Regions from separate parts of the Pseudoalteromonas sp. SWN166 genome, predicted to be linked through region 3. Evidence: predicted binding sites of a transcription regulator. Region 3 holds the regulator's gene; each other region holds the start of a gene.
What was found. The regulator sigma-54, encoded in region 3, starts transcription at its own class of promoters, with help from an activator protein. The targets are predictions, from matches to a motif close to GTTGGCACGNNNNTNGNNT.
Positions count from the first base shown of each region.

Region 1: the regulator sigma-54 is predicted to act here: its motif matches at 4,187-4,205, upstream of I6F49_RS09010 (EF-hand domain-containing protein).
Region 2: the regulator sigma-54 is predicted to act here: its motif matches at 4,098-4,116, upstream of I6F49_RS07380 (EF-hand domain-containing protein).
Region 4: the regulator sigma-54 is predicted to act here: its motif matches at 3,398-3,416, upstream of I6F49_RS16650 (DUF2726 domain-containing protein).

Region 1 is NZ_JADYXB010000011.1:82,599-87,944, forward strand. It holds gene I6F49_RS08985 (hypothetical protein) at 1-26, shown strand, start outside; gene I6F49_RS08990 (DUF1543 domain-containing protein) at 45-545, opposite strand; gene I6F49_RS08995 (sigma 54-interacting transcriptional regulator) at 554-1,903, opposite strand; gene I6F49_RS09000 (hypothetical protein) at 1,906-2,451, opposite strand; gene I6F49_RS09005 (sensor histidine kinase) at 2,453-3,910, opposite strand; gene I6F49_RS09010 (EF-hand domain-containing protein) at 4,241-4,474, shown strand; gene I6F49_RS09015 (hypothetical protein) at 4,499-4,726, shown strand; gene I6F49_RS09020 (EF-hand domain-containing protein) at 5,173-5,346, shown strand, end outside.
Region 2 is NZ_JADYXB010000009.1:1,242-6,587, reverse strand. It holds gene I6F49_RS07410 (acetate kinase) at 1-285, opposite strand, end outside; gene yfbV (terminus macrodomain insulation protein YfbV) at 570-1,016, shown strand; gene I6F49_RS07400 (putative RNA methyltransferase) at 1,000-1,803, opposite strand; gene I6F49_RS07395 (energy-coupling factor ABC transporter permease) at 1,800-2,447, opposite strand; gene xthA (exodeoxyribonuclease III) at 2,453-3,259, opposite strand; gene I6F49_RS07385 (exonuclease III) at 3,500-3,931, shown strand; gene I6F49_RS07380 (EF-hand domain-containing protein) at 4,158-4,679, shown strand; gene scpB (SMC-Scp complex subunit ScpB) at 4,831-5,346, shown strand, end outside.
Region 3 is NZ_JADYXB010000008.1:119,449-124,794, forward strand. It holds gene kdsC (3-deoxy-manno-octulosonate-8-phosphatase KdsC) at 1-486, shown strand, start outside; gene lptC (LPS export ABC transporter periplasmic protein LptC) at 483-1,037, shown strand; gene lptA (lipopolysaccharide transport periplasmic protein LptA) at 1,027-1,572, shown strand; gene lptB (LPS export ABC transporter ATP-binding protein) at 1,569-2,294, shown strand; gene I6F49_RS07155 (RNA polymerase factor sigma-54) at 2,364-3,863, shown strand; gene hpf (ribosome hibernation promoting factor) at 3,890-4,177, shown strand; gene ptsN (PTS IIA-like nitrogen regulatory protein PtsN) at 4,182-4,634, shown strand; gene rapZ (RNase adapter RapZ) at 4,654-5,346, shown strand, end outside.
Region 4 is NZ_JADYXB010000036.1:11,006-16,351, forward strand. It holds gene arcB (aerobic respiration two-component sensor histidine kinase ArcB) at 1-2,186, opposite strand, end outside; gene folE2 (GTP cyclohydrolase FolE2) at 2,419-3,339, shown strand; gene I6F49_RS16650 (DUF2726 domain-containing protein) at 3,456-4,052, shown strand; gene mtnN (5'-methylthioadenosine/S-adenosylhomocysteine nucleosidase) at 4,174-4,881, shown strand; gene I6F49_RS16660 (cobalamin biosynthesis protein CobD/CbiB) at 4,882-5,346, shown strand, end outside.

The DNA.
Region 1 (5,346 bases), on a different contig from region 3:
ATGAACAAAACGAGCAGGACTCTTAATCCTGCTTTTTGGCTGATTTAAAGTACGTGGTAGCCAAACCAGTCTGGCTTTATTGTTTGAGCTTGCCCGCTTGGAGTCAGCTTAATATTTAATTGGCTGTCGAGTAAATCAATCGCAAAGCAATCGTCTACGTCGTGCAAATCGTCTTTATGAATATGGCTAAGGCCTGCAAGTAAATCGTTTTTAGCGCGTTGCTTGGCTTCATGGCTACTGCTTGCTACATACAGTGCAAAGTCGTGTTGCTCAGCCATAGAGTCACTTCTATAAGCCCCTAAGTTTACAAAATAAAGTTGTTTATTTTGTTCAACGTAGCTATCAACCACTTCTACTTTAAATCCATCAATGTGGTTTATTGCCATAAAGCTATCCATATGAACACTGCTTTTATCGCCCACCCATTGGCTTTTTAACTTTGAGTAGGTTTGCTCAATATTCTCCCCTACTACAAAGCGAATATCGTGCATTTCAATGTGGCAGCCTTGAATTCGACCACCTAAATACACCATAAATAACTGCATGCTTTTCCTTAACCTAAATTATCAACATCAATATTATGCTTTTTAATCAACTTATAAAAATCTGAGCGATTACGTTTAGCAAGCTTAGCCCCTTCTGCTACATTGCCACCTGCCATTTTTAAAGTATTGATTACGTAGTCGCGTTCAAATTCTTTTTTAGCGTCGTTAAGTGATAACGGCTCTACATTTTTTTCATTACTGTTAAGTGCAGTCAGCACTAAATGTTCTGAGATCACTTCGCTTGGTGTTAATGCGACCACTTGCTCTACTACGTTTTGTAATTGACGAATATTACCCGGCCAATCGTAACGCACAAGCGCATGCATGGCATCGCTGGCAAAGTGCTTTTCATTTTGATTCATACGTTTGGCAATGCTTGCGCTAAAGTACTGCGCTAATAAGCTTATATCTTCGCGGCGCTCACACAGTGGCGGTAATTTTAAATTAACGACATTTAAGCGATAGTATAAATCTTCTCTAAATTGTTGGTTTAAAATAGCTTCGGGTAAATTTTTATGTGTTGCCGATACAATGCGTACATCAATTGCTATTTCTTCTTGAAAGCCTACGGGGCGAATCGTTTTTTCTTGTAATACGCGCAGTAACTTAACTTGTAGGTTAAGTGGCATGTCGCCTATTTCATCTAAAAATAACGTGCCGCCCTCAGCTTGTTGAAACAACCCTTGGTGATCTTTAATTGCGCCCGTAAAAGAGCCTTTTTTATGGCCAAATAATTCGGACTCTAAAAGCTCCCCTGGTACAGCCCCACAGTTAATTGCAACAAAAGGTCCGTCGCTTACGTGGCTATGTTGATGAATAGCCTGTGCAAGTAGCTCTTTACCTGTACCACTAGCCCCCGAAATGAGTACATTAACTTGTGTTGGCCCAAGTAGTTTTACTTGCTCGAGCAAGTGAAGCATTGTGCCACTACGCGTAACTATATTGCTTTTTGGCGCGGCTTCATCAGCGTTAACACCGTGAATTTCTATCGCTTTAGCAAGGCTGTCGAATAACTCATCTTTATCTACGGGTTTAGTTATAAATGCAAAAATGCCTTGTTTGGTCGCTTCTACCGCATCAGGAATAGAGCCGTGCGCTGTCATCATAATGACAGGCAACGCAGGGTAACGGCTTTGCAACTGGCGATGCAGTGCCATGCCATCCATTTCATCCATACGCAAGTCGGTTATTACAGCGTCAAACACTTGGCTTTTAAGTATTTGTAGTGCAATTAAGCCACTTTCACAGGTCGTTACTTCGTACCCTTTTGATTCAATGCGAATAGCGAGCAGTTTTAATAAGCTAGCGTCGTCGTCAACGAGTAATACTTTTGCACCTTGCACTTTAGTTGCTGCCATAGTTACTGCTCCTTAGTTTCTTCTCGTAGTAAAAGCTGTTGCTCAATAGTTGCTAACGATGAGAGGGTTTCTTGCATTTTATTGTTAAGTGCTTGCTGCTCTTTTTTAGCGTTTATTTGCATCGTCACTTGCTGTTTTTGAAGCCATAAATATTGCTTAATGTCGTCTGGCCAAAAGTAAGCTAAATCGAGTTTTAGTAACTTGGTCATTACTGTATTTGGATCATCATTTATATTTAAACACATAAATTTAAAAAAGCGTTTAAGGTCGTTCTCGCCTGTAAAAATATCTTTTTTAGGCACTAATTTAAATCCACCACACTGATTAGCGTGCCATGCAATAACTTGATCTGCTGGAGGATAACTAGGTTCAATTTTTGGTCTGGGTTTTGGACTAGGTTTACTGTTTTTGTCGTTTTTTATTTTAGTATCGACCACAGGTGCAGGTGTAATTGACACACGCTCTTCTTGCCCATTATTAATTTCACAACCTGATATAACCATGCTGCTACTGAGCACACTTAAAATAGCGATTAAACGCAAGCGCATGTTAATTAACTCCTAGATTTTTTGTTATGGGAATTTTAATTGAAAACCGGCAACCATGTGGCTCGTTATGCTCAACAGTAAGTGTTCCTCTTAACTGTTCAACAGATTCTTTTACAATAGTTAAGCCCAGCCCACTGCCTTGCAGCGTAACATTTTTACTGTGTTTACCTTGATAAAACGCGCTGAAAATTTGGGTTTTTTCTTGCTCTTTAATACCGCACCCTTTATCAAGTACAGCAATGCAAAGTTGATTTTGCTCAAGTGCTAAATTAATAGTAACGATTTGCTTATCTTCTGAAAATTTTAAGCCATTTGAAATAAGCTGAATTAAAATCATCTCAATAAGCTCACTAGGTAAAGCAAGTGGTTTATTCGGTAAGTTATTTTGCCATTTTAGAGCCTGCTCACGCGCACTTAAACGATGCTCAAAATGACTATTAATTTTATTAATAAGAAGGCTAAATTCAACTTCGCTTAGGCTGTCTTTACTGGTACGAATCGCATTATAACTCAGTAAGCTGTCAATCATTGTACGAAGGCGCACCATAGATTGGCTAATGAGCTCAAGCACTGCTTTTTGCTCACCTGTAATTGGGCCTACTATTTCATCAGTTAGTAAATCAGTGCCTTCGACCATTGAAGCAAGCGGCGTTTTAAGCTCGTGTGTTACATGGCGTAAAAAAGTATCTTTTTGCTGCTCAAGCATATGTAGTTGCTCTTGCACCCAATGAAGTTTTTCTCCTAACTCAACTAGCTCAGCTGACCCCTTAACTGATATTTTTTGCTGCCAATGCCCCTGCCCTAGCTTATCAATAACCGTAGTTAACCCTTTTAGTCGCCCACTTATGCGCCATAAAAAACCACCACCTACAATTAAAGTAAGTGGAATAAGTGCCACCAGCCAGTTTATAAATGAGGCTTGTAAGCTTGTCAGCTCATTTTGGTTATTGGTAATTTGCGCTTCGTTTTTATCACGTAGCCATAAAGTAAGTTCAGCAATTAAATCGCTCACTGGCACAAACAACTCAGCTTGTTGTTGTTTTTGCTCAACAAGCTCCGCATGCGCGGTTTGTAAAGTGGTATATAAGCGCTGCCATTGGTGAGTATAATCTTTATTCGTGTTTACAAATTTAAGCTCATCGATACTTTGCAGGGATGACTGCCATTTATCAATAATTAGTTTATCGAGTGATTCACTTTTTAACACCCAGTTTTGCCTAGTGGCACGCTCAAGGCTGTTGAGTTCTTGCTTTAAAGTATTAAACGATTTCGTAACTTGGTAGTTGTTACTTACAATACTTTGAGTAACCGCTAACTGCTTATTAAGGGCATTTAAAAACACAATTACCACTATAGAAAGGGGGAGTAACGAAAGCAGCATACTCATTGCAAATTGCCCAATTAAATTAGGCCGCCAGTTAAGCATTGCTTGGTATTTTTTAGCTATGGTTGCTGGCATTGCGTTTCGTCCTTTTAAGTTAAGCGCTCTATTATTAAGTGCTTACCTTATACACTAGCTGAACCAGCAATTATATTTAATACGATTAACAACTAACACTAACAAAATAGCGTGTCGCCAAACAGAGACAACGTAAGTTACTGATTTTAAATACCTCTCATCAACATCACCAAATAATGTTGCAAAAGGCACACAAAAATTACAATAAACCCCGTAAAAATTTCTCACGCCCTTGAAGTGAAAACAATAACCACTTGAAAAATAACAACAATTATTATTGGCGCGATTTTTGTAATAGGAGTAATAACTTTAATCAATAAGGAAATAATTATGAACAAACGCATTTTAGTAATTTCATCATTACTGGCTTTAGGCTTTTTAGGCGCTAATGCACACGCAATGGACGTTCACGCGACTTTTAACGAGCTTGATAAAGACAGTAACGGCACATTAAGTGAAGCCGAAGCAGGTGAAGATGCTGTTTTACACGAGAATTTTTCTCAAATTGATACCAATCAAGATGGGCAATTGTCGCTAGATGAATTCAAAAAATTTATTCAATAAACTCATTTAATAAGGAACGTGATTATGAAACAACTTATAGCCGCTTTTTCATTAATGTTTTTAGCAATTAGTGCCACCGTAATTGCATCGCCAACAAACGTGCGTTTTGCCCACTTAGATAAAGACATGGACGGGCAAATATCAATTGTAGAAGCAAAGGAAGACAAGGAAGTAATGAGACAGTTTGCCGACTTAGATGAAGACGGTGATGAAAAAATCTCAAAAAAAGAATTTGAAGGCTTTAAACCTTAGGGCCTGTTGATCTTTCAAGGTTAAATTTGCAGCAGTCTGTTTGGTATTTAGGCAAGGCAGAGCCTATGCAGTGTGGTTATTCCCCATAAATGGGCGATAACGTAGCATTAATGCCAAACAGGCGCTGCCCAAAGGGTTCTTCCTAGGGGCTACTTACTCTTTGTTGCTCGGTTTTTACTTAGCCCACTAGGTTACAAATCTCGCGCCGCGATTAAATAGCCCCTAGTTTGAACAAATTTTAATCCGCAAAGATCAACAGACCCTAATGAGTAATTACTGATTAAGCTTTACTTAAGCTTGTTATAGGTAGACTGGAATTAAAAGCATTTGCCATAATCCCTGAGGGAGTGTGTAAAAGGATTTAATGTTGGGAGTTAAATTACGGCAAGTGCTTTTTCCTCTTATTTCAGCCACAAAATTTTAATACATCTTTTGGAAGGAACGCCATGAAGATACTTTCTCTAGTTATAAGCATTTTAATGCTATTAAGTTTTGATGCCGCTGCACTTGATGTAAAGCAACGCTTTGATCACCTTGATAATGACAAAAGTGGCTATCTGACACATGACGAACTTGATCCCCAACCACAACTTTTAAACACATTTGTAAAATGGGATAAA
Region 2 (5,346 bases), on a different contig from region 3:
AACACGGTGACCTACCGCTATCAAATGCTTATCTAATTTATATGATTTAATTAATGCCACTAGGGTATTGATTGCCTCAGCGTGAGCTTCGTTAGCTTTCAAATTAATAGCGGTCTTAGCCCCATTATATTTATATTTTATTGAAGGTGCTTCGCTTCCCAAGCGCTCAGCCAAACCAGAGATAACCTCGTGACCATTATTTGGATCTATAATGGCAAACTTTAAGCTAGAGCTGCCGCTATTTAGCACTAAAACGTGTTGTGACTTAGGAGAGCTTGTTGGCATAAATTCAATTTCCATAAACAAATTTAGTAAGTGAACATTAATACGTAATAGTTACACTTACGGTATTAAATAAAGCAAAAACAATTGAGTGATCAAATGCAAAGCAGTTAACGTAATGTTAAATACTTTACCTTAATTAGTGGGTTTTAGTTAGAACTGTATGCTATTTAATAGTAAATTTAAGCTCTTTAGCGCAGACAGTGTAACTCCTTCATTTTGTGTTACACTTTAGGTATAGCTCGTATTTGTATTGTATTTAAAAGCAGTATCTGTGAGGAGTCATGATGCAAAAAAGTGTGATGTCACAACTACAAACTGGCCGTTTGTATGGTAAAAAATGGCCAATGCGCAAAGAGCTTGCGCCTTTATTTTTAGAGTTTAGAGTAATTAGAGCAACTGATCTGGCTATTACAGTAATGCCAATTTTAGCCATGTTTACTTTGTTTTTTCAGCTAAATTACTTGGGGCCTGATTTTTTACCACAAGCCATAGCGAGCGCATTATTTTTTATATCATTGCCGTTACAAGGTTTATTTTGGTTAGGTAAGCGAGCACAAACGCCTTTAGAGCCCGCTATGCACAAATGGTATAACGAGCTTTATACTAAAATGGTAGCTAATGGATATCAGATGCAGTTAAGTGAAAACAAGCCCCGTTACATGGAGCTTGCTAATTTACTTAAAGATATGTTTGATAAAATGGATAAGGCGTTTACTAAAGAGCAGTTTTAGTAAATTGAGTTATGTAAAACGATAAGGTGACAGTGTGCTCACCTTTTTCTTCGAGTGCTGCCCAGTGCTCGGGTCTAAATTTCCACGCGAATGGCGTCATCATTATTAAGTTTTTAATATCAGCAAAGCCAAGCATTACTTGCTCTGTTAGAAGAATCTGTTCTGATTTTTGAAATCCATTTGGAGTCGTAATTTCAGTATGTTCGTTTACTTCTGAATATATATACGATTTCAATTCTTTTAAATGACAAGGGCCAGGGCTTGCAACCACTAATGTTGCGTTTTGATTTGCAAGACGTTCAAGTTCTTCTTCAAACAAAGGTGCAAATACACTTACAAGTACATCAGCAAATTGGTTTTTAAAGGGCGCTTGGCTGATTGATGCCACACTAAATTGGCAATTAGGGTAGCGCTTTGCAGCATACTTAACTGCAGATTTTGAAATATCAACACCGTATACAATAGCGTTTGTTTTACTCGCTATTGCTTGGGTATAAAACCCTTCACCGCATCCTAAGTCAATAACAGTGTTTGCACTTATATTACTCACTATATCACTAAGGCTTTGCTGTAAAAAACGATAATAACCACGCTCTAAAAATGCGCGTCTTGCTTGTACCATTTCAAGTGAGTCACCCGGTTGTTTTGAGTTTTTTTGCTGCACAGGCAGTAAATTAACGTAGCCTTCTTTGGCAAAATCAAAGCTGTGGTTGTTAGCACAGCGAAGCGTTGAATCAGCTTTTAAAAGTGCTAGGTTACACAGCGGGCATTGATATTCAAGACTCATGAGTCTAGGTAGTCCTTATCGTAAAAAGTTTTTACCCAATGAGGGCGATAAATGATCATAATTGTTATAGCCATGCCATTGAGCATAGCTTCAGGAAACCAAATAATAGCACTTAAGTAAACGTAGTTATCTGCAAGTTCTTGCCAATTATATTGCCCTATAGCCAAATAAAATAAAGCACCTATGCCTATTTTTATACAGGCTATAAATCCTGCGGTTATAAACGCGCAAACAAATATATAAACAAAAAAATGACGAGGCAAATATTGGTAACTAATTATAAAGCCAAGGTAGCTTAATAAAATAGGAATAAACGCACCAATAAGCAGTTGAACAGGTAATAGCTCAACTTCAATTTGGCCAAATACAGCGAGTAAGGCTGTGGCAAGTAGGCTACTTAAAATCGTTAATCGCCAGCCTAAAATTAATGTAGCGGCAGTAACACCTAGTATGTGTAAATCAAGGCCCGTTAAAATGCCTGCCTTTATTCGCCAAAGCACTGCAAACACTAACGCACACGCAAGCACACCCGTTTGTTGAGCTGATGTGCTATAAAGCGATTTATATGTTTTTTTATCAAAGCTTAAAATAGCAATGATAATTACAAGGGACCAAAGTAGTCCCTGTATTGTTATGCTGAGCATCGTAATTACTTAAATGTTGACCATATTGGGGCATGATCTGACGGTTTTTCAATACCGCGAAGTTCATAATCAATACCAGTATCTATACAGCGTGCAGCAAGTTCATTAGTTGCAAGAACAACGTCAATACGAAGTCCACGGTTATCTACAAACCCTTTTGAGCGGTAGTCAAACCACGAGTATTGGTCGTCTGTTTCAGGGTTTTGCTCTCTAAAGGTGTCTTTAAAGCCCCAATTAAGTAATGTTGCAAGCCATTCACGCTCTACCGGTTGGAAAGAACATTTACCTGTTTTTAACCAACGTTTTGCATTTACGTCGCCAATACCAATATCTAAGTCAGTAGGTGATATGTTTATATCGCCCATAACTATTACGTCCTGATCGGGTGTGTGGTTGGTTTCAAGGTGGGTCATTAAATCTTTGTAAAATTGACGTTTATAAGGGAATTTAGTTTCGTGATTAATATTATCACCTTGTGGAAAATAGCCGTTCATTACTGTTAAATCTCGACCGTTATCTTGCTCAACAGTGACGCTTATCATGCGTTTTTGAGATTCATCTGTATCGGTGGCAAAGCCTTTTAATACCGATTTAGGCTCCTTTTTGCATAACATAGCTACGCCATAATGTGCTTTTTGACCATGAAAGTAGACGTGATATCCCATTTTTTGTACATCTTCTAAAGGGAACGCTTCGTCATGAACTTTAATCTCTTGCAAGCCAATAACGTCTGGTTGATGTTTGTCGATAATTGCTTGTAATTGATGAAGACGAGCACGCAGACCATTGATATTGAAAGAAATCACTTTCATAAAATTTACCTTAAAATTGGTTCTATTTAATGGCTCAAATTGTATCAGTAAATACGCGTACATAACATGACTGAATTGAGATAATAGCTGCACAAATGTTGATCAATTGGTGGCTAAAGTTTAAACATTGTAAATGCATTATTAATTTATTAAATAAATAAAAAATTCAATTGAACTCATTTTTATTGAATATATAATGCGCGAAATTCACTTGTTTAGCTCGTTCAAATAGGATCTCTCATGAAAACACAACTACTTTTAGCTACTGCCTTATTAGTATCTGCAACTGCGTCTGCACAAAGCAATACTTACTTCAGTCAAGATAACAAAATTGAATCTAAGTTATGTGTACTAAGCGCAAATGAAGGCTTTAGTGCTGCTCGTAAAGAAGCTGCCCAGCACGGTGTTTACTTGTCTCGTTTTTCTAAAAGCATTTTATGTAATGGCGAAGATATTCGCGATATAGCTAAAAAAACGACGCGAAGCACAGCATCTGCTGAAAAAATAGAAGTGTTTGCTAAAGACGCTCAACAAGAAACTCAATTATGTATGACGGCTTTAAAACAAGGCTTAGCACCGGTTCGTCAAAAAATTGGTAACCTAAACTCATTAAAATGTAATGGTCAAAACGTTACTGAGTTTGTTAAACGCTATCAAAACGCAGCAATCTAATTATTAGCTTAACTATATAACTAAAATTGAGATATCTGGTTTTTACCGGATATTTTTTTGCAAAAATTACAAGGGTGTTTGCAAAGCTTGCAAGCTTAACTTATTGAAAGTGTTTAATAAATATACCGATCGAGATTAAGTTATTGATTATTATAAGTTAACTATTATTGGCATTGGATTTGTATTAGTTAAAGTGACATTTAATTAATTACGAAGGATACGTCTTATGAAAAAGTTAACATTAGCAGCCACTATTTTAGCATCATTAAGCTTAGCGGCTTGTTCATCTAATCAAGGTCTTGAAAGAATAGACAGTGACTTTGCAAGTTTAGATAATGATAGCGATGGCTACATCTCAAAAGTTGAAGCTGATGACGATAGCATTTGGGGCCATTTTTCAAATATTGATACCAATATGGATAACGAAATTAGCCGCAAAGAATTTAACACTTATATGAAGCTTAATAATGGCAAAGTAGCCACTGATTCTGAAGTAAGTGAGTCGGCATTTAAAGCTGAAATTGCTAAATTCGATAAAATTGAAAGCAGCTTTGCAAGTCTAGATAACGACAGCAATGGCTATATCTCGGTAGTTGAAGGTAACGATGATGATATTTCAAATCATTTTGGTTACATGGATAAAAACCAAGATAAGCGCATCAGTAAAAGCGAGTTTATGGGTTACATTAAAAAATACGGTAACGCAGTAGCTGAAGATGATGCATTAGAAGCTTTTAAAAGTAACTAATAGTTACCATTTTAGTAAGTAAGATTAAAGCCAGTGCTAGGCACTGGCTTTTTTGTGTTTTAAATTTAGTTATTTGATAGATATATTTTCCTAGTTTGGTGTTGTTCTGTCATAATAGATGGCTGTGTATTTTTATTTGTTAAGAGTGTGTATGGCGGGTCGGCGAATTAGTGATGAACAACTAGTTGAGATCATTGAAGCAGCTATTTTTGTTGCAGATAAGCCTGTTAGTAAACGCCACCTTAAAGACATCGTATTAATAGATTTAGCTATTTCTATGGCACGAATAAATGACGCAATAGATACAATACAAGAGCATTTTCAAACTCGTGGTATTCGCTTAGTTGAAGTTGGTAGTGGGTATCGGTTTCAGGCATGCAGTAGTTTAAGCCCTTGGTTAAATAACTTGTGGCAAGAACGCGCACCAAAATACTCGCGTGCTTTACTGGAAACATTATCACTTATTGCATACAGGCAGCCCATTACACGCGGCGAAATTGAGCAAGTAAGGGGTGTTACTACGGGTTCGAATATTATTAAAACCTTACTCGAAAGAGAGTGGGTTAAAGTGGTAGGGCATAAAGAGGTTCCGGGAAAGCCGGCTTTATATGCAACTACTAAGCAATTTTTAGATTATTTTTCGTTAACTGGACTTGAAAATTTACCT
Region 3 (5,346 bases):
CTACTTATATGCGATATTGATGGTGTATTTTCTGATGGCCGTATTTATCTTGGCAATCAAGGTGAAGAGCTAAAAGCATTTAATACAAAAGATGGTTTTGGCATTAAAGCGCTTATAAACAGTGGCTTTGAAGTGGCTGTAATTACTGGTCGTCATTCACAAATAGTGCAACAACGTATGAGCAGCTTAACCGTACAGCATATTTATCAAGGCCAAGAAAATAAGCTCATTGCCTATCAAGAGCTAAAAGATAAACTCAACCTTAGCGATGAACAAATTGCTTATATAGGTGATGATGGTCCTGACATGCCCGTTATGGAATTAGTCGGCTTTGCTGTTGCAGTAAATGATGCTCATCCGCTTATAAAGCGTTTATCACACTATGTAACGCAAATGCCTGGCGGCTTTGGCGCAGTAAGAGAGCTTACCGACTTGCTCATGCTTGAAAATGGTAAAGCATTGACTACACAAGGCACTAGTTCATGAATGCAGCGCGCATAATATTAAGCGTTTTATTCATTAGCTGTATGGTTTGGCTTTGGTACCCTTATTTTACACAAACTAATGTTGCACCTCAGGCTGAGCCTGAAGTTATTGCCAAGCCTGATTACATAGCCATAGAACTCAAACAAACAGCCTATGACGAGCAAGGTAAAATTAGCCACAAAGTAACTGCGGCTAAAATGGAGCTATATCAACAATTAGGTTTTACGTTTTTTGAAAAACCTATTTTTACTTTATATAACGAAAAGCAAACGTGGCAAATAAATGCAGACGAAGCAACATTATACGAAGACAAACAATTAATTTTAGAAGGTAATGTGGTTGCCAAAAACTTAACCGATAACGCCATGATAGACAAAATCAATGCTGATAATATTCAGGTAGATATAAAGCTATTAACAATGCGTTCGGAGCAACCCGTTATCATCACCGGACCCAATTTAAAAATCACCGGTAAAGGCCTAGAAGCCGACTTAAAAACCGAAGTGATAAAACTAATTAACCATACGCGAACCATATACTATGACCAATAAAATATTAAAATCACTTATTATTCCTACACTTATAATAGCGTTTAATAGTAATGCTGCAGAACAAAACTCGCAACCTGCTGCAAATCAAATTTCAATAAGCGCCGATAAGCAAGAAGGCCAATTAAAAGCTAACGTGGGTATTTTTGAGAAAAACGTTGAGATTATTCACGGTAATCGCCGAATTACAGCAGACCGCCTCGAAGTACATAAGCGCGATGAACTTGGTGATAACCAGCAACTATTAATTGCCACGGGTAGCCCTGCTCGCTTTGAAGAGAAGCAATCAGATGGCACAACTATGAGCGCCAGTGCAGACGAAGTTCGTTACGATGTATCTAAACGTTTTTTAACGCTTGTTGGTAATGCACAAGTATCGCAAGCAGGACAAAAAATTAATGCTAAAAGTATTACCTACGATATAGAACAACAGTTAATCAGTGCCGAAAAAGATGAAAACTCAACTGACCGCGTTCACACGATTTTAGTGCCTATCGAAACTAAAAAAAGTAAAAAAGACGATAAAGGTCAACCATGAGTACATTAAAAGCAGAACTATTAGCAAAGAGCTATAAAGGCCGTGAAGTTGTCAAAAACGTCGGTCTTGAAGTAAAAGCTGGCAGTATTGTTGGCTTACTTGGCCCTAACGGCGCAGGTAAAACCACCACGTTTTATATGATTGTGGGACTTGTACCTAGCGACAAAGGTAAAATTTCTATCGATGATAACGATATTACTCTTTTACCTATGCATAGTCGTGCTAGATTAGGCATTGGCTACTTACCACAAGAGTCTTCAATTTTTAGAAAACTGACTGTTTATCAAAACTTAATGGCAATTTTAGAAACACGCAAAGAGTTAAATAAGCAAGCCCGAGAAGACACGCTCGATAAATTATTAGATGAATTTAGCATACAACACATTCGTGATAGCCAAGGTATGGCATTATCGGGTGGCGAACGTCGCCGCGTGGAAATAGCACGTGCGCTGGCAGCCGATCCTAAATTTATATTATTGGATGAACCATTTGCAGGTGTTGACCCGATTTCGGTATTAGATATAAAGAAAATAATAGAACATCTCAAAAATCGTGGGATTGGTGTATTGATTACCGATCATAACGTAAGAGAAACCCTTGATGTTTGTGAAAAAGCCTACATTGTTTCTCATGGGGAGCTGATTGCATCAGGTACTCCAGAACACGTATTAAATGATAAAACAGTACGCGATGTTTACTTAGGCGAGCAATTTAGGCTGTAACATTTACGCCATGTCTTTAAGCATCTGCTAGTATTAATTATAACAACATAAAAGGATTGTTAGAGATACATGAGGCAATCACTACAGCTGCGCATGGGCCAGCAACTTACAATGACTCCACAGCTGCAACAAGCTATTCGTTTGTTGCAACTCAGTACATTGGATCTCCAGCAAGAAATACAAGAAGCTCTCGACAGCAACCCGCTATTAGAGGTTGAAGAACCAGACTATTCCGAAGACGCTGCAGGTAAAAACGAGCAAAAAGCAGATACAGATGACATAACTGTTAGCGCATCTGCCGATGATGCTCCAAGCGAATACGAACAAGATAGTGGTGAAGCACTTGCAAAAGACACGCTAAGTGACGACATGGCTATGGATGTTAGTTGGGATGAGTACATGAGTGCCGCCCCTGCAGCATCATCAGGTCCAATGCCTGAAGACGAATCAATATACCAAGGCGCCTCTACTGAAACGCTTCATGAGTATTTAATGTGGCAATTACAACTAACGCCATTTAGCCCTACCGATGAAGCCATTGCTATTGCTATTGTAGAAGCCGTCGATGATTCAGGCATTTTAACACTAAGCTGCGAAGAAATTTTAGAAAGCTTTAATCAAGAAAACGAAGAAGATAACGAAGTTGAACTTGATGAAATTGAAGCAGTATTAAAGCGCATCCAACTGTTTGATCCTGTCGGTATTGCTGCACGTAGTTTACAAGAGTGTTTATGTATTCAACTTAACCAGTTTGATAAAGAAACACCTTACATTAATGAAACGAAAATGATTTTAACCGAGCATATTGATTTATTAGCAGCTCGTGACTATCGTACATTAATGAAGAAGACTAAGCTCAAAGAAGAAGAGCTTAAAGAAGTAATGACATTAATACATACTCTTAGCCCTAAGCCTGCAGATACTATTGTAAGAGAAGAGTCTGAGTATGTTATTCCTGATGTGTCAGTTAAAAAAATTAAAGGCCGCTGGGTTGTTGAGTTAAACCCAGATAGCATGCCTAAAATTCGTGTTAATAGCCAATACGCTGCAATGTCTCGCACTGTAAAATCCAGTGGTGACAGCCAGTTTATTCGCTCACATTTACAAGAAGCTAAATGGTTTATTAAAAGCTTAGAAAGTAGAAACGACACACTATTAAAAGTAACTAATTGCATTGTTAAGCAGCAACAAGGCTTTTTTGAACACGGCCCTGAAGCCATGAAACCAATGGTCTTAAATGATGTTGCTGAAATGGTAGAAATGCACGAATCAACAATTTCGCGCGTAACAACTCAAAAATATATGCACACACCCCGTGGTATATTTGAGCTTAAATACTTTTTCTCAAGCCATGTAAGCACCGAAAATGGAGGTGAATGCTCATCTACAGCAATACGTGCGCTTATCCGAAAATTAATCGCAGCAGAAAACTCAGCAAAACCATTGAGTGATAGCAAAATAGCGGATATATTGGCTGAGCAAGGAATTAAAGTAGCGAGACGTACAATCGCAAAATACCGCGAGTCTCTGGCTATTCCACCGTCAAATCAACGTAAAAGCTTGATTTAAGACGCTAAACAAAGAGGGTAATGCTTATGCAACTAAACTTAACTGGTCGTCACGTAGAATTAACCGATTCATTAAGAGACTATATTAATACTAAATTTGCGAAGCTAGAAAGACACTCTGATCATATTAATAATGTTCATGTCATTCTTGATGTAGAAAAACTAAATCAAAAAGCAGAAGCGACAATACACGTAAGTGGCGCCGAACTCTTTGCCTCTACAGAACATCAAGATATGTATGCCGCCATTGACTCGTTGATCGACAAGCTAGATCGCCAAGTAATTAAACACAAAGAGAAGCTTGCTCGACACTAATATGATGAAATTAAGCTCACTTATATGCCAGGACTGCAGCAAAGCTGCGGTCCTTTTTAATAGCAAAAAAAGGATTTTAGAGTTCATTAGCGAACTTGCTCACGCTAAACTTCCATACCTACCGCAACAAGACATTCTAACTGCTTTAATGAGTAGAGAGAAATTGGGTAGTACAGGTATAGGGCGTGGCATTGCGATTCCTCACGGAAGAATGAGCGGTGCAGAAGAGCCTTTGGCTTTAGTGCTCGTTAGCGAAACGCCAATAAATTTTGATGCTATAGATAACCGCCCTGTTGATATTTTCGTCGCACTCATCGTACCAGATGGAGATAACCAGCAGCACTTAAAGACTCTAGCTACCATTGCTGATAGACTCAATAACAAAGATTTTTGTAAGCAGTTACGTAGTGCAAAATCAGATGCTGAACTTTACCAAGTTATTGTTGATCAATCGTAGTTTTATTAAAGGGTGATAAATGGAGTTAATTATCATAAGTGGCCGTTCTGGTTCTGGGAAATCGGTTGCTTTACGCGTTGTAGAAGATTTAGGTTATTATTGCGTAGATAATATTCCAGTAAACCTACTGCCTTCATTAGTGCGCAGTGTATCTGATAGCTACGATAGAATTGCTGTCAGCATTGATGTTCGAAACATTCCTAAAGAGCAGGAAGAATTTAACGATATTCTTGAATACCTACCTGATTTTGCAAAACCTACATTATTTTATTTAGACAGCGACGATCAAACATTGATCAAACGCTTTTCTGAAACACGCAGATTACACCCATTATCAATAGATTCACTGCCTCTGGATTTAGCCATCAAAAAAGAAAAAGAATTACTTGATGTATTAATCACCCGCGCCGACTTTATGATAGACACGACTGACTTAAGCGTTCATCAACTCGCTGAATCTATTCGTGAAAAGATTTTAGGTAAAAAAGATAAGCAACTTATTGTCACGTTTGAATCGTTTGGTTTTAAACACGGTATCCCAAAAGAAGCAGACTATGTATTTGATGCACGCTTTTTACCAAACCCTCATTGGGAGCCTGAATTAAAGCCTTTAAATGGGTTAGATCAACCTGTTAAAGATTATTTGGCTAGTCATAGTATTGTGCAAAAGTTCACATGGCAAATTCAAACATTTGTACAAACGTGGTTGCCG
Region 4 (5,346 bases), on a different contig from region 3:
AGCTGCACATCATTTAGGCCGACTGATCCAGCCGCACCTTTAAGCTTATGCGCTACTGATTCATATTCTTCTCTATCACCGGCAGTTAATGAAGTAAGTAACTCTTGCTGATACTGCGGACTTAGCTTTTCGAATAGCTGGCTACTGCGTCTAAACACAACTAAGCCCATCGAATTTACAAAGTCTTCTATTGTTTCAATATCTAATAAGTGTGCATCAATTCCTTCAAGCGCTTCTTCACTCACTTTTAGCTGTGGCTCTGTGCATTCACTTTGTTTAATACCAAATAAGTCAGCCAGCATTTTATCAAGCTTCACGGTATTAATTGGCTTAGCCAGTGCGCCTTGTATTGATATACCTTCAAGCTCTTTTTCAGCACTGCGCACATTGGCTGTTAAAGCAACTATTGGAAGTTTATCAAAGTGGCTGTCTGAGCGTATTTGTTTAGCAACTACGTCACCGTTAATGTCTGGCAATTGCATATCGAGCAATACTAAATCTAAGTCATCTTCGGTTTCGACAAACGAGAGTGCATCCTCACCCGTTTCAGCCCATAACACTTCATGGCCGCGTTGCTCTAATAAGTTTGTAGCAATCTCGGCATTAAGCGGCACATCTTCCACTAGTAGAATATACAAACCACGGCCAACATAACTTTGCTCTGTTGGTGCAACACATAAACTAAGTGGTATTTGCACTGTAAAGCAGCTGCCTTCGCCTTCAGTACTATTTACTGTAATTATCCCTTTCATTGCACTTACAAGTGCCTTAGTTACAGCTAAACCAATACCCGAGCCTATGGCATTAGTACCTTTTAAATCCGGCGCTTTGTAATACATATCAAATATATGCGCAAGCTGCTCTGGTGGAATACCTTGACCGGTATCCGACACTTTAATAACTAACCATGGACCCTCTACACGATTTTCTCGGCTACATTCGAGTGTTACTTTGCCTTGCTGAGTAAACTTAACGGCATTGTTAATTAAGTTCCAAACAACTTGGCGTAAACGAGTCGGATCGAGCTGTGCATAAATATCAAGCATGCCATTGCGCTTAATATCAAACTCAAGTTCTTTTTGCTCTGCTATTAGGCCTGCAAAGTTAACAACATCGTTTATAAAGTCTGACACATTAATAGAGTTGGTCGCTATATCGAGCTGATCTCTGTCTATTTTATCTAAATCAATAATATCGTTAAAAATATTACCGAGTGTTTCAGCGCTCGAAAAAATAGTATTACCCCAACTACGCTGCTGTTTGTTTAAATCGGTATCAAGCAGCATTCGTGTTAAACCAACAATACCATTAAGCGGAGTACGCAGCTCATGGCTCAGCGTGGCAATAAACTTACCTTTATCTTTGTAGGCAGTTTCAAGTGCTTGAGCCGCTTCTTTACGGCTAGTAATATCACGACCAAAACCCAGTAAACCAATGTAGTCACCGTCATCATTTATAAAAGGTAATTTACGAAGCTCAAACCAACGTGTTTCACCGTCCACTTCATAGCCTACATCTATAGTCAGCGCTTTATGGCTTTGCTCTACTTCTTTATCGGTTGCTAAAACTTCAGCTAAAAAATGACTCGGAAATATTTGCTCAACCGTTTTGCCAATGAGTTCGCTGCTTGATTTCCCCATTACTTCTTCAAACATTTTATTACAACCGGCAAATACACCGTTGTTATCGCGGTAATAAAATAAATCAGGAGATGAATCAACTATTGAGCGTTGCAACATACTTTGTTGAGCAAGTTCTTGTTGTGTTTTTTTACGCTCAGCAATTTCTCGTCGTAGTTCTTCAATAGCGCGGTGCTTGGCATGAAACGCCATTTTACGTTCATCGATTTCAATATTTAAACGACTAATATTATCTTTTAAGGTTTGATTTAAAAGCTTTTCTTGTTTGGTTGCGCTATCTAAATAAGCATACGAGGCATCTAATTGGCGAATTGAATTAAGCAATACACTTATAATTAAAGGGGAAACCACAGCAGTAAAAAACACCACAGCCAAAATATCAACAAGGTTTAATTCACCAATCGCAACATAATAAAACATGCTCGATAAAATAAGAGATACCGTTAAAAATAAGGTGTAACAAATAGCTGCGGTTTTAAATTCACCAAATCGCGTTATTGAGCTGGAAAGTACCCGAGCCCAAGGGCTCAAAGAATAATCGGTCATACGTAATTTTATCTCTTAGCTGTGTGCTTAAATATAAAGAAGGCAATGCGCATGTATAAACATACCATTTCCCCAGATTTTAGCATTTTTCTTCTTCCTATATTCATGTTGTGCGATAAAAACAGAATTTTTCATGTTTGATTTTGCTTCTCTCCTCAACTCATCATTTCAGCAATAAATTATTTAGTGTAAAATGCCCCGCTTTATTATCTCCAAAATATGAGTAGCGCACATGCAAACCAATATGCCAGATATAGCAGACACTGCACCCGCTTTACAAACAGGTAAATTAGACTGGGTGGGCATGGGCGAAATAGAACTGCCATTTATTTTTGAGTCACGAGACTTATCACCAGTTACAGTTAATGCTAAAGCGCGTGCATTTGTAAATTTGCATAAAGAAGATGCGAAAGGCATTCATATGTCGCGCTTATTTTTGGCACTTGATCTGCTTTCAACCGAGCAGCAAGTCAATCCGCAAACAATAGCGCAAGCACTCGATACTTTTATAACGAGCCACGAAGGGCTGAGCGATAAAGCACAAATTGAATTTAAATTTGAATTACCGCTACGCCGTAAATCATTATTAAGTGGCAAAGCAGGTTGGAAAAGCTACCCTGTTTTACTAACTAGCACAATTGAAAATAACGTTATTAGTTATGAGCTAACGGTAGATGTTACCTATTCTTCAACGTGCCCTTGCTCTGCAGCACTTGCGCGCCAGCTTATACAAAATGCGTTTAACGAAAAGTTTAACCAAGAAACCTTAAGCCAAAAAGATGTGCACGAATGGCTAGGCACTACACAAGGCATTGTAGCGACACCTCACTCGCAGCGCTCTATTGCCAACGTAAAAGTAAAACTTGATAGCAATATTCAAGAATTTGACGTTGTGACGCTAATTAATACCCTTGAAGCTGAGCTAAAAACACCAGTACAAGCGGCAGTTAAGCGTGAAGATGAGCAAGAATTTGCCCGTTTGAATGGTCAAAACCTGATGTTTTGTGAAGATGCTGCACGTAAAATTAAAGCATTGTTAGAAGCAGACGCTTACAGCGATTATTGGCTGCAAATAAACCATTATGAATCACTCCATGCTCATGACGCTGTAGCTATTGCGGTAAAGGGTATTAAAGGAGGCTACAAAGCTTAATCGCTGTGTAGCTATTACTTGTAAAATCAGTCGGTAATTATTTTATAACCCATACTTTTTAGGCACGTAAATTGCTTTGTTTAAGCAGTGTCAATTTGTTGTTATGGAGTTACCGTATGGAATTCGCTTTATTATTAATCCTAGTGTTAGTTGTCGGGGCCTCTGTTGTTGCGTCAAAATTTAATGACGATGGCGGAAATCCGTATCCTTTTACCCGCAAGCAAACTGTTTTTACGCAGGTTGAAGGCGCTTTTTTAAATCTTCTAGAACGTGCTGTTGGCGATCAATATAAAGTTGTTAGTCGCGTTAAGTTAATTGACGTGATTGATTGTAAACAAGGCCTATCGGTTAAGTCCAAGCGAGCTGCTTTAGCTAAAGCTAAAAATAAACAACTCGACTTTGTATTAATCGACAAAGAAAAAATGACTATTGTTGCCGCTGTTGACCTAGTTAACAATGCCAACAAAGACGGCCATAAAGCTCAACGCGACTGGTTTGTAAACGGTGCATTAGAGTCTGCTGGTATTCCACATATTCGTATGAAAGTTAAATCGGGCTACCGTCCTTCAGAAGTACGCGACGCAATTATGTTTAAAATAGGTAAGCCTGCTACAACACAAACGCAGCGCCCTGTTCGTAATAGATCTCAAAAACCTGCGGTACTTTCACCGTCACAAGCTAAAGCGCAAACCACCGCCTTAGCTGAAATTTAAAAACTGAATTAAATACTCTCCTAAAAGTATTTAAAGCGAGCTCATAAACAAGCTCGCTTTTTTGTTTTTTATTGCTAACTTCACGTATAATCAAATGATTCAAACTCAGGAATTAAACATTATGAATGTTGGTATTATTGGCGCAATGGAGCCAGAAGTTAAAATTTTACGTGAAGCTATGCAAAATCCACAAATTTTAACTAAAGCAGGTTTTACTTTTTATACTGGCGAATTAGCTGGTAACACAGTGACACTTGTTCAATCTGGTATTGGTAAAGTAGCATCAACGATTGCAACTACCTTGCTTATTGATAACTTTAAACCTGATTGCGTAATTAACACTGGTTCTGCCGGTGGATTCGATCCATCACTAAGTGTTGGCGACGTAGTAATTTCGTCAGAAGTACGTCATCACGATGTAGATGTTACTGCTTTTGGCTACGAAATTGGCCAAGTACCACAAATGCCAGCAGGCTTTGCAGCTCACCCTAAATTAGTTGAAGCAGCACAACAAACAATCGAACAAATCAGTGATGTTAAAACACTTGTTGGTTTAATTTGTACTGGCGACACATTCATGTGTGACCCTGTACGTATTGATAAAGCACGTAGCGATTTTCCTACAATGCTTGCCGTTGAAATGGAAGGTGCTTCAATAGCGCAAACGTGTTTTACGCTTAACACACCATTTGTTGTAATTCGCTCAATGTCTGATATTGCAGGTAAAGAATCACCGCAATCATTTGAAGAATACCTAGAAACAGCATCAATTAACTCATCTAAAATGGTTGTCGCACTTTTAGAAAAGCTAACTGCAGTGTCTTTGTAAATGCTTAGCAATATTGTTCAAAACCACTTGGACTTTATTGCCTTTATAGTAGCGCTCCTTGCTGAGCGCTTTATTCCTCTTGTTAGCTGGTATCACCCCAATACAGCGTTAAATGCTGTTTTTAGTGCTATTGGCAAACGCATATACAAAAGCAAAAAACCTAAAAGTTATCAATATTTAGCAGCTATACTCGCAAGCACGCTTATTTTAAGTGTTATTCTCATTATTGTAGTGTTACTGCTCGAGTTTGCTTTTTACCCAGAGTTGCTCGCAGGCCTTATTTTATATTTATGCCTTGAAAGCAAAAGTGTTGATAAAAAAGCGCTCCGTATTGCAAAGCTCACTAAACAAAATCAAAAGTCGACTGCACGCGAATTGCTAAAGCCGCTACTTGCTCGTGAAGTTAATAGACTTTCATCCTCAGGCATTATCAAAGCATTAATAGAGAGTTTAATACTACGCACT